2 regions of the Mixta hanseatica genome follow, and region 2 is predicted to be linked to the other one. Evidence: predicted binding sites of a transcription regulator. Region 2 holds the regulator's gene; the other holds the start of a gene.
What was found. Region 2 encodes CRP, which controls carbon source genes, mostly activating them, when cyclic AMP is high. Its sites were predicted from a motif close to ATGTGANNNNNNTCACAT; they were not measured.

Region 1 (5,677 bases), 870 kb from region 2:
ACCCTGGGTGAAGTAACGGCAGGCGGCGGCAAGTTCCCCCTGCGGTCCGCCAAACTGCTCAAGCAGCAGATTTGCCAGCCCAGGGTTCGGTTCGGCCACACGTACCGTGTACTGTAACTGTTTTACATGTCTAAACATTGCTCACTCCTCTATAGAGGTTGCCAGTACTGGCAACCCCGATGCAGTGAAATGCCATTGCTGGCTTTATATTATTTTTTTGCTTCGGTATCTGGCTGTGCAGAACGCACCATAAACTGCTCGGTAACATCAGGCAGATGGTTCAGAGCCCAGTCAGCCATTGCTTTTTCCTGCTCGCGGATTTGTTCAAATACGCGTGCGCCTTCGCTGTCGCCAGCCAGTTCAGCGGCGGCAATCAGTGAGGTGTAGCAGGCAATTTCAAACTGTTCGAAGACGTAGCCGCTGATCGCGCCTTTTACCACTTCATCGGAGGCGAACATACCGCCCATTGCCTGGCCCATCGCCGCGACTTTCCCCATCATGTCTTTCATGGTGGAGTTAGACGTATCCTGGCGATCGATAACCTGTTGCAGCATCTGCTGTTGCTGGCGGGTTTCTTCGATATGTTGCTGCAGACGCGCTTTGAGATCGGGATAATGCTCCAGACGAGAAGACATTTTTTCCAGCATTTCTTCTGCTTGTTTTTCCATTGCATGCGCGTCACGCAACCAGCTGAGATAGTTTTCCTGATAAGTCATACTTTCACCTCGTGATAAGTGAGTCAGAAAATAAGCCCAACGTAATCAACAAACGCAACGTCAGAATTATCTCTATAAGATTGTTCACTGATAAAAAGTCCAGAGAACTTTAAAATCGATACATAAAAAGCGTAGGCAGCGAAACAGCAATTAACAACCCTAACGCAAAAAAATTTGCGTTATGTTTTTGTTAATGCGATATAAAGCAGAGACTGGAGATATTCAGATTAGTGCCAAAGACAAGAGCCAGAAAATAATAAACCCCCGACGCACTTTGCCAAGCGCATCGGAGGCGATAAATGACGGATTAACCCGCTAACCTGTTAGCTGCCGGAAGGACGACCGCCGCCGTGGCTGTTTTGGCCGCCTTTTTTGCCTGCTTCAGAGGCTTTTTCACGGTCATTCTTGAAATTACCGCCGCTATGCTGACCGCCTTTTTTACCGGCTTCAGAAGCCTTCTCACGGTCTTCGGCGAAATTACCCGGATTGCCACGATGCTGAGTCATAGTATATCTCCTCGTTATTCCGTAAATAATATCCTTGTCCAGTACTTCAGTAATGGAAAAGAATATTCGCGACTACGGGTATAAATCTAGTTGACCAGCGAAAAAACGCAAACGGCAAGCGCAGCGGCAATAAGTTAATGAAATTAAAAAGAAGAACAAGAAAAATCGTCAAACTTGAAAAACTTAATTACAATCCGATGCAAATATTAAATATGCGCGCTTTTGATAACAAACGAAGCGGTAATATGCACCAGGCAGGGATATTTTATGGCAAGGAAATAAGGATGAATTTTATTTTTTATCAGGCCAGCCATTACTAGCCATCAATTATTCACGGCACTTCTGGCGGAATTCGCCGGGCGTCATGCCGTAATGACGCACAAACGTCTTATGAAAAGTATCATGGGAGGAAAAACCATGCTGTACCGCGACATATTCAATCGTGACATTGTCTTCCACCAGCATACGCGCTGAGGCGACCAGGCGCTTTTCGCGGCAGTAAGCCGCCAGCGTTTTCCCGGTAACCGCGTGAAAATAACGCTGAAGATACCATTTCGAATAGCCGGTTTTTTCTGCGCAGTCATCGACGGTGATACGACGATGCGGATTGCTTTCAATCCAGCGCATCAGTTCACGGATCACACCGTAGGTAAACATCTTTTCGCTTGCCGCGCTTACGCTCATGATGTTCTTCCTTATGTTGCAGAGGTATCGGGCTGTAATTCCAGCCGGATAAGATGAAGTAAATTAGAGCGCAGCACGCTTTCATCACTGTCGATCACGCGGTGCATAGCCAGCAAATCCTGTCCCAGCACCAGCGCAATCAAACGCCAGGTGGTGGCCGGTGCGGTATCATGGCAACGCAGTTGATTTTTCTTGATGACGTCGTTGAGCATGCCGTGCCAGAGATTAAGCGCGTACTTAAAAATTTCATGCAGCGCACGATCCTGATGGGCCAGTACCGAAACCTCACGCCAAATTTCAATATCGCGCGTTTTTTTATTGCAGCCGCCCAGCAACGCCAGCACGGCTTCTGTGCCGCTTAATGCTTCGCTGGCCGCTTTATGCTCCGCCGATTTCTCATGAACGATAGCGAGAAAAGCCTGGCATTTTAATTCACTTAAAGAGGCGAAATGGCGGTTGATGTGCCCAACCGCCGCCCCGCTCTCCTGAGCAACCTTACGTGCGGTAACCGCAGCGTATCCTTCGCTTTGCATCACTTTGATTGCGGCATTCAATAATAGCTCTGCCCGCACATCCGCTTTTAAGTAGCCCATTCCTTTGTCCTGTAATTGTTGAACGGCTGCCAGTTTGCATGGTTTTGAACGCACGTTCAATATTTTTTCTGAACATCCGTTCAAAATAGTCTGACACATTCACTTGATCCTTTTATTACCATCGCTTACGAGGATAATCGTTTGCCTTCATGACGGAAGCGATTGCCTGCCAGCAAAAACGCGCTATATGACGGTTTTTTTAAACATACAACGTTTGATCGTGATCTGCATCACAAAACGATTGAATCAAAATGAAACAAACTTTGACAAACGTGAGCAATATCTATTTTCTATCCGCAGGATACAGGCAACCTATGCGGGCTGCCGCGACGTACCCGTACGTCTTCCCCGGAATGGCATATAACAACATACCGTCCAGCAGTGGACACTGATTCTCGGCCTTCTCTGACTCAGCAGAGAGGCCTTTAAGCATGTGGTAACCAATGAAAAATAAAATGTTGATGGCAGGCGCGCTGTTGGCAGCGTCATACAGCGTCACTTCTCAGGCGCAAAGCAACGATGCGACCTATGTATCCGACTGGTGGCATCAGAGCGTTAATGTGGTAGGCAGCAACCATACCCGCTTCGGACCGCATCTGAACAATGACGTTTATCTGGAATATGAAGCCTTTGCCCATAAAGACTGGTTTGATTTTTACGGCTACCTGGATATTCCTAATTTCTTCGGCGCGGCAAACAGCTATCAGCAGGGTATCTGGGATAATGGTTCTCCGCTGTTTTTGGAAATTGAACCACGCTTCTCCATCGATAAACTGACCGGCACCGATCTGAGCTTCGGCCCATTCAAAGAGTGGTATTTTGCCAACAACTACGTTTACGACATGGGCCGCGACAGCAACAACCGTCAAAATACCTGGTATATGGGTCTCGGCACCGATATCGATACCCATACCAAACTGGGACTATCGCTTAACGTCTACGCCAAATATCAGTGGGAAAACTATGGCGCAGCGAATGAAAACAGCTGGGATGGCTATCGCTTTAAGGTGAAATACTTCCTGCCGATTACCACCCTGTGGGGCGGCAACCTGAGCTATATCGGTTTCACCAACTTTGACTGGGGTTCCGATCTGGCGGATAAAACGCCAGGCGCATCTCGTGCCAGCAACTCTATCGCTTCCAGCCATATTCTGGCGCTGGGCTACGACCACTGGCACTACTCGGTGGTGGCGCGATACTTCCATAACGGCGGACAGTGGGCGGATGGCGCTAACCTGAACTTTGGCGACGGTCCGTTTGAAGTGAAATCGACCGGCTGGGGTTACTACCTGGTGGTAGGTTACAACTTCTAATCATGCCGGGGCAGAAGCCGCTGACTTCTGCCCCGCGTTCATTGTATTAGCGCATGCTTATCTTCTCCTGCTTATCATCGCCCATTTCCCTCTGCTGTCGCCATAGCCATCGCTTAATACGCCACGTTGCCGCGAACGGACGTGATTAACTCAGCGCAATACAAACGCATCAATTAGCAAATTTAAAAACGTTTCCATCAAGTAACACCGCTAATTAAAAGTGCATTTTGTTCAGCGCTTTAAATATGAAGCAAGTCACATTGTCGACCATAATAAAATTATTGCCCTTTCGCTTTCCAAATAAGCTGTGTTAGCGTAGCGGCAATATGGATTGTCACTGTTTTCAACAGGCAAAACCTACCTTTATTTCGCGCAGCGTTTAATACGTCTTTTAGCGCGGCATACAAGGTGGGTTTTTTTATGTGTATTGCATAACGACAGACGTTAATCAGGAAGATAAAATGATAAAGTTAATTTTTGCTTCATTATTAATATTAAGCAGCGCCACGGTTTTCAGTGCGGAAAAGGTGCCAGCGCCTGAAAAGAGCAATGAAGAACCTGTCACTATTTGGTTCGTTCGTCATGGCAAAACATTATTAAACACGCTGGATCGCGTGCAGGGATGGGCTGATTCTCCGTTAACCTCCGACGGTAAACGCGTAGCGGAATACCTTGGCGCCGGGCTAAAAGGCGTCACGTTTGACGCCTTTTATTCCAGCGATGCCGGACGACAGCGTGAGACGATGGGAATTATCGTGCGACAACTGGGCGTTAAACATTATCAACTGAACGAGTTAAGCGGCCTGCGTGAAGCCTGCTTCGGCAGCTTCGAGGGCGGTTTTAACCGGGACATGGCCGCCGCTGGCGCCCGTCAGCTAGGATTTAGCGGCCCTGATGTACTGTTCTCGCGCATGAAGGCTGGCACGTTAACAGTAGAAGCGTCAATGAACGCCCTGGCCAGCGCCGATCCCTCCGGGATGACGGAAAGCTATCAGCAGATAAAGCAGAGGACCCAGGCCGCGCTGCATACCATTATTAATAACGCGCTTATGTCACATCAAAAAAATATATTGGCTATTTCATCCGGCACGGCCCTGCAAATTATGATTTCCGATCTGACCGATAATCCACAAAAGAATAAGCCGTTGCCCAACTCGGCGGTGGTGAAGGTGGTTTATCATCAAGGAAAAATCGAAGTTACTGAAATCGGCACTATGAAATATATTGAAGCAGGTAAAAAAACATTACTGCCAACGCGTTAAGACTTCGCATTAACGGCTCTGCCTGACGTAATAATAAAAATTTCAATTATCGCTATTTTATCAGGGCTGATACGCCCTTGCCTTTTATTAAGACTATCGAGGGGAATATGAAAATAAAAAACATGGCTGTTATGGCATTAATATTTCCTGCGCTTAGCCTGGCGCAGGATAACAATAACGCATTATCGCATCCATTATTAAGCGATCCCTTTTTTAGCGACAGTTCACTGACGCTTTCGCTACGTAATTACTGGAAATACCTGAAAGAGGACGCCGCCAATCCTAAAACCGTACATGCCGCCTGGGGACAGGGTTTGACGCTGGACTATAAGTCAGGCTACTTTGCCGATCTTATCGGTTTCGATCTCTCTTACTATGGTGCGGTTAAACTGGGTGCCAGCGATTTTTTTGATACGCGCGGCATCCTGTATAAGGCGGGCCAGGAGAACAAAAAAGGCAACGCGCAGGGCTTTAGCAAATTCGGCCAGCGCTACGTTAAGCTGAAGTTGGGCGACGATAAGCTGAAAAGCGAAATGCATGGCGGTTGGGAAAGCCTGCCCAATTTTGGCGTGATTAACACATCCCTGCGTCTCTCTCCCATCA
Region 2 (5,677 bases):
GCGGACAGCCGAAATATTCCGATGGCTTTGGCCCGAAGCCGGCCGATATTGTCCACGTTCCCTTTAACGATCTTGCAGCGGTGAAGGCGGTGATTGACGATCACACCTGCGCCATCGTGGTCGAGCCGATTCAGGGCGAAGGCGGCGTAGTGCCGGCAACCCAGGAATTTATGCAGGGGCTGCGCCAGCTATGCGATCAACATCAGGCGCTGCTGGTGCTGGATGAGGTACAGAGCGGAATGGGACGCAGCGGTAAGCTGTTTGCCTATCAGCATTACGGCGTGCAGCCCGATATCCTGACCTCGGCGAAAGCATTAGGCGGCGGCTTTCCGATTAGCGCCATGCTGACTACCAACGAGATCGCCTCGGCGATGGCGCCGGGCGTCCACGGCACTACCTATGGCGGTAATCCGCTGGCCTGCGCCGTGGCGGAAGCAGCGTTGGATACGATCAATACGCCATGGGTACTGGACGGCATTGAACAGCGGCGTCAACGTTTTGTTGAGGCGCTGGAAGCGATTAACGCCAAACTGGATCTGTTCAGCGAAATTCGCGGTAAGGGATTGCTGATCGGGGCGGAGCTTCAGCCGCAGCATAAGGGCAAAGCGCGCGATATTCTTAACGCCGCTGCGGCCGAAGGGCTGATGATTTTAACTGCGGGCAGCGATGTGCTGCGCTTTGCGCCTTCGCTGGTTATTCCGCTGGCGGATATTGGCGAGGGTATGGCGCGTCTGGCCAGGGCCGCCGATAAGGTGTTGAATCCGGCCTGATTCAGGGGCGCGCCCGCGGCAAGGGCGCGCTTATCTTTTCCGTAGGCGGCGCACCAGCCATTTGCCATGGTGCGGCCGCTGGCTCCATGCCAGTGACGAAATAGTATGCATCACGGAAAGGTGCTCAAGGATACGCTTTACGTGGCGCTCCATAATGGTTGTCGGCCCTTCCTGATTGTCTGATTGCGCTTCCAGAATATTGGTCTGCTGGCCAGGTCCGTCGTAGGCCAGCCGCTGCTGGCAGCGCTGCAGCGCAATTTCGCACGATTGCAGATAGCTTTGCGCCAGCGTAGGAGGCAGCATGGTGTGCTCGCGCGCCAGAATGGTCATCGCGTTAATATGCTCAACAATAAACTGGCTGTGCGTGACCCAAAGTTTCATATCCTTCAGATATCGCGTATTAAAGGCGGGTTCCTGCATCGCCTGACTCAGGGAATTAAACAGCGCGTTGTGCGCCTGATTCACCCGTACCCGCTGCCAGGCCAGCTTCTGCGGCGACGCCTCATTTCCCAGCAGCATTTGTAACGCTTCCTGATAGGCTTCCAGTGCATCATGCGCATTCTGCCGCAATAGCCCGCTTTGCCATTGCGGCCATAGCCAGACCATGCCGCCAAAAGCGATGCAACACCCCATCAGCGTATCCATCAGGCGCGGCAGCAGAAAATGCGCGCCGTTCAGCGACAGCAGCTGCAGTGAATAGACGCCGGTAAGGGTAAAACCGATGGTCGCCCAGCCATAATATTTACGGATAAACAGATAGCTGACCAGAGTAATCGCCAACATGATCACCAGCACTAATGACTCCGGCACCGCAAAGTGCAGCGCTGCCGCGGCAATAATCAACCCGGCCAGCGTACCGAGCGCTCGGTGTTGGATACGCACGCGCGTGGCGCTGTAGCCGTTCTGGCTGACAAACATAATCGTCATTAAAATCCACCACGGCTTCGGCACGTTAAAGGTTAGCGCCAGCACGCTGCCGAACACCAGCATCACCGCAAAGCGTGCCGCGGTACGCAGGGCAGAGGATTTCAGTGACAGATAGCTGCGCAGGGCGGGAAGCAGCGGCAGCTGACGCTGGCGATCGGCCATCAGGTCGCGTCGATAGAGCGGACGTTGAGTACGCAGCACACGGGCGATGCGGCTGAAATGGTAATAACAGAAGTGGCCGACCGGATTTTCCGGATGCTGACGCGCAATTTTTTCCAGACCCAGCAGCGGCTTTTCCATTGTGAAACGTGACGGCAGCCGATGATAAAGCAGGTCGTCCGCCAGTTCGCGCAGCCGTGCGGCAATAGTTTGTGCATTCCAGCGGATCACCGCTTCCGCATGGCTTTGCTCTACCAGCTTTTGTACTTCCTGCGGCTGATGCAGGCTGACAGCGATATGCTCCTGCAGATCGAGCGCGACCTGAAACGCACGCATCAGATGGCGATGGCTGTGATCGCGGTTGGCGGCCAGCATATGCATTTGCTGATAACAGGTATTAATCAGATCGACGGCTTTTTGCTGACGCGCCAGCAGCGGCGGCAGCGCTTTTTCCGGATCGGTAAGCTGCGTTAGCAGGGTATATTTCGCTTCGCAGTAATCCGCCAGTTCGTGGTACAGCAGGCTGAGCGTTTCGCGCATAGGCTGCTCTTTCCACAGCCGGAACCAGAACCAGTTAAACAGCCCATACCAGAAGGTGCCGCCGATATAGAGCAGCGGCGGTCCCCAGATGGGCATATTGCCCACCAGACCGAGGGTAAAAATGGCGGCAATCAATGAAGCGGGCAGCAGGCGGGCATGAAGCGGACCGATTTCCCCGGTCACGCCCAGTACTAACGCCATGGCGAACAGCGTAACGGGTAGCGGCACCTGCTGTAACGATAGCCATTGAAGCAGGAAACTGCTAAAAGCAAACAGCGCACCGCCAACGATAAGGCGCTTAAAGAAACGCCGATGCGGCGTATCCAGACCGGCAATATTGCAGCAGGCGGGAACCAGCGAGAAGAGTAGCCCTTTTTGTAAATCGCCCAGCAACCAGCCAAAGGCTACCGGTAAACAGAGCACCAGCGTTTGACGCAGCGCGTAGTTCACTTCGGGATGGTAAATAATTCTCCGCCACATACTACATCACCAAAATAGACACGGCGTGATGCCAGGCATCACGCCGTGTCTTCAGCGTAGCTTAACGGGTGCCGTAAACGACAATCGTTTTACCGTGCGCGGAGATCAGATTTTGATCTTCCAGCATTTTCAGAATACGACCTACCGTCTCGCGTGAGCAGCCAACGATCTGGCCGATCTCCTGACGGGTAATCTTGATTTGCATCCCGTCCGGGTGCGTCATCGCATCCGGCTGTTTGGCAAGGTTAAGCAGCGTTTGGGCAATGCGGCCGGTAACGTCAAGGAAAGCTAAATTGCCTACTTTCTCTGAAGTTACCTGTAGGCGACGCGCCATCTGTGAAGAGAGACGCATCAAAATGTCAGGATTCACCTGAATCAGCTGACGGAATTTTTTGTACGAAATTTCGGCTACTTCACAGGCGGTTTTCGCTCGTACCCATGCACTACGTTCCTGGCCTTCTTCAAACAGGCCAAGCTCGCCAATGAAATCACCCTGGTTAAGATAGGAAAGGATCATCTCTTTGCCTTCTTCATCCTTGATCAGTACCGCAACCGCACCTTTTACGATGTAATAGAGCGTCTCGGCCTTTTCACCCTGATGAATCAACGTGCTTTTTGATGGATATTTGTGAATATGGCAATGTGACAGGAACCATTCGAGTGTAGGGTCTGTTTGCGGTTTGCCGAGAACCATTCGCTATTATCCTCTGTTGTAATCGTGCCCTAAATACAGGGGGCAGTTTTCCCTGTCAGGCGTTGAAATCTTCAAGCGTTTCCTGCTGGAAATTATGCAGGCAACTGCGAGGCTTAAGGGCGTGCAGTCGTCCCGTTCTCGTTTCATCGAACGAAAATATTACAGCTTTGTTTGTAGCACAGCTTTATCTTACTGTCTCCTGTTGTCTCGCTTCAGCTTGTGCTGAATCGGACAATTGCCGTTTAGCTGTTGAAAGCCCAGGCAGGCAATTCGCTTACTTATCTGAAGACAGAGAATAGGCAGATTATTCGATTTTTTTGCCTTCAATCAGGCGTTTCACTAACGGCAGCATAATCAATTCCATTGCCAGCCCCATTTTCCCGCCGGGCACCACCAACGTATTGATATGTGAAATAAACGAACCCTGCAGCATCGCCAGAAGATAGGGGAAATCAATATCTTCCAGGCCGCGGAAATGGATTACTACAAAGCTTTCATCCAGCGAGGGGATCGCGCGCGCGGCAAAGGGATTCGACGTGTCCACGGTGGGCACGCGCTGAAAGTTGAGATGGGTGCGGGAAAATTGCGGCGTGATGTAGTTAATATAATCTTCCATTGAGCGCACCACCGAATCCATTACCGCTTCGCGTGAGTGGCCGCGTTCGCTGGTATCGCGTACCAGTTTTTGAATCCACTCCAGATTGACGATAGGCACCACGCCAACCAGCAAATCCACCTTTTCCGCCACGTTATGCTGTGGCGTGACGACGCCGCCGTGCAACCCTTCATAAAACAGGATATCCGTGGGTTCCGGCAGCGGCTGCCACGGCGTAAAGGTGCCGGGCACCTGATTCCACGGCACCGCTTCGTCATAGGTATGCAGATATTTACGCGACTGGCCGCGGCCGCTTTCGCCATATTCAACAAAGGTCTGTTCCAGCAGGCCGAAGTCGTTGGCCTCCGGTCCGAAGTAGCTGATGTGCCGGCCCAGATCGCGCGCCTTGCGGATCGCCATATCCATTTCCGGGCGCGTATAGCGATGGAAACTGTCACCTTCCAGCTCGGCAGCGTGCAGGTTAAGCTGCTGAAAAATTTTACGAAAGGCAAGACTGGTGGTGGTGGTTCCCGCTCCGCTGGAGCCGGTCACCGCGATAATCGGATGTCTGGCTGACATAAATACTCTCTGGGTAAAATCGGGCGATGAGCATTGTTAACACGTTTCGGCCTGCAGTGTCATTACCGTGCGCGCCCGTCACCACCTGTTAATGTGACAGGCCGCACAGAGCGAGCCGCAGCGCTATTCGCCGCGAAACTGCCCGCGCGGCATAATGTTTACCGTTTCATGCAGCTCCGACCAGACCAGCACGGCTTCGCCGCTTTTCAGCTGGCGACGGACATCTTCCACCTTTTCCGCCAGCGAACGTTCCTGCTCGCCATAGTCGGTGCCCTCGCGCAGCACGAAAGCTTCAATCAGGTTATCCAGGGTTTCCGGAGAGAGATCTTGCCAGGGAATAATCACAGCTTAGTTATCCAGATAAGGTGATAGCCATTGCGGAATACGCTGCTCCAGCCACATTTGCGGACGGCGCAACGTCCCGCCGACAAAACCGACATGGCCGCCATATTCCGTCAGTTGATATTCAATGTTAGCAGGTAACCGCGTTAGATCGGGAATCACCTCATCGGTCATAAATGGATCGTCCTTAGCGTGAATAATTAACAGCGGTTTACGTACGTCGGGCAGCAGCGGCATGGCGCTGGCGCGCCGATAATAATCACCGGCATCGGCGAAACCGTGAGCGCGCGCGGTGATCGCATCATCGAAATCACGCAGGCGCTTTAGCGCCTCCAGCTGCGGCAGGTCAATCGGCAGCGTGCCGGGCCAGGCCTGTAGCTTGCGCCGGGCATTAAGCTTGAGCTGGCCTAACAAATAGCGCTGATAGACGCGGGAGAATCCCTGTTCAAGCTTAGCGCTACAGGGTTCCAGCATCAGCGGCGCAGAGACGGCAACGGCGGCATCCAGCGGACAGTCATCGCCCTGCTGACCCAGCAAGCAGGCCAGCATATTGCCGCCCAGCGAGACGCCGACCGCGGCCGTCGGCGCATG

Region 1: K6958_RS18255 (nucleoside-specific channel-forming protein Tsx) is a predicted target of CRP. The motif match lies at 2,718-2,735, and genes of this name have one in related genera.

Annotation. Positions count from the first base shown of each region.
Region 1 is NZ_CP082904.1:3,834,279-3,839,955, forward strand. It holds gene K6958_RS18230 (manganese catalase family protein) at 1-138, opposite strand, end outside; gene K6958_RS18235 (ferritin-like domain-containing protein) at 210-716, opposite strand; gene K6958_RS18240 (con-10 family general stress protein) at 1,040-1,222, opposite strand; gene K6958_RS18245 (helix-turn-helix transcriptional regulator) at 1,550-1,906, opposite strand; gene K6958_RS18250 (TetR family transcriptional regulator) at 1,918-2,499, opposite strand; gene K6958_RS18255 (nucleoside-specific channel-forming protein Tsx) at 2,943-3,812, shown strand; gene K6958_RS18260 (histidine phosphatase family protein) at 4,274-5,074, shown strand; gene K6958_RS18265 (OprD family outer membrane porin) at 5,206-5,677, shown strand, end outside.
Region 2 is NZ_CP082904.1:404,868-410,544, forward strand. It holds gene argD (bifunctional acetylornithine/succinyldiaminopimelate transaminase) at 1-770, shown strand, start outside; gene K6958_RS01815 (YccS/YhfK family putative transporter) at 801-2,876, opposite strand; gene crp (cAMP-activated global transcriptional regulator CRP) at 2,938-3,570, opposite strand; gene K6958_RS01825 (phosphoribulokinase) at 3,875-4,744, opposite strand; gene K6958_RS01830 (YheU family protein) at 4,868-5,089, opposite strand; gene K6958_RS01835 (hydrolase) at 5,093-5,677, opposite strand, start outside.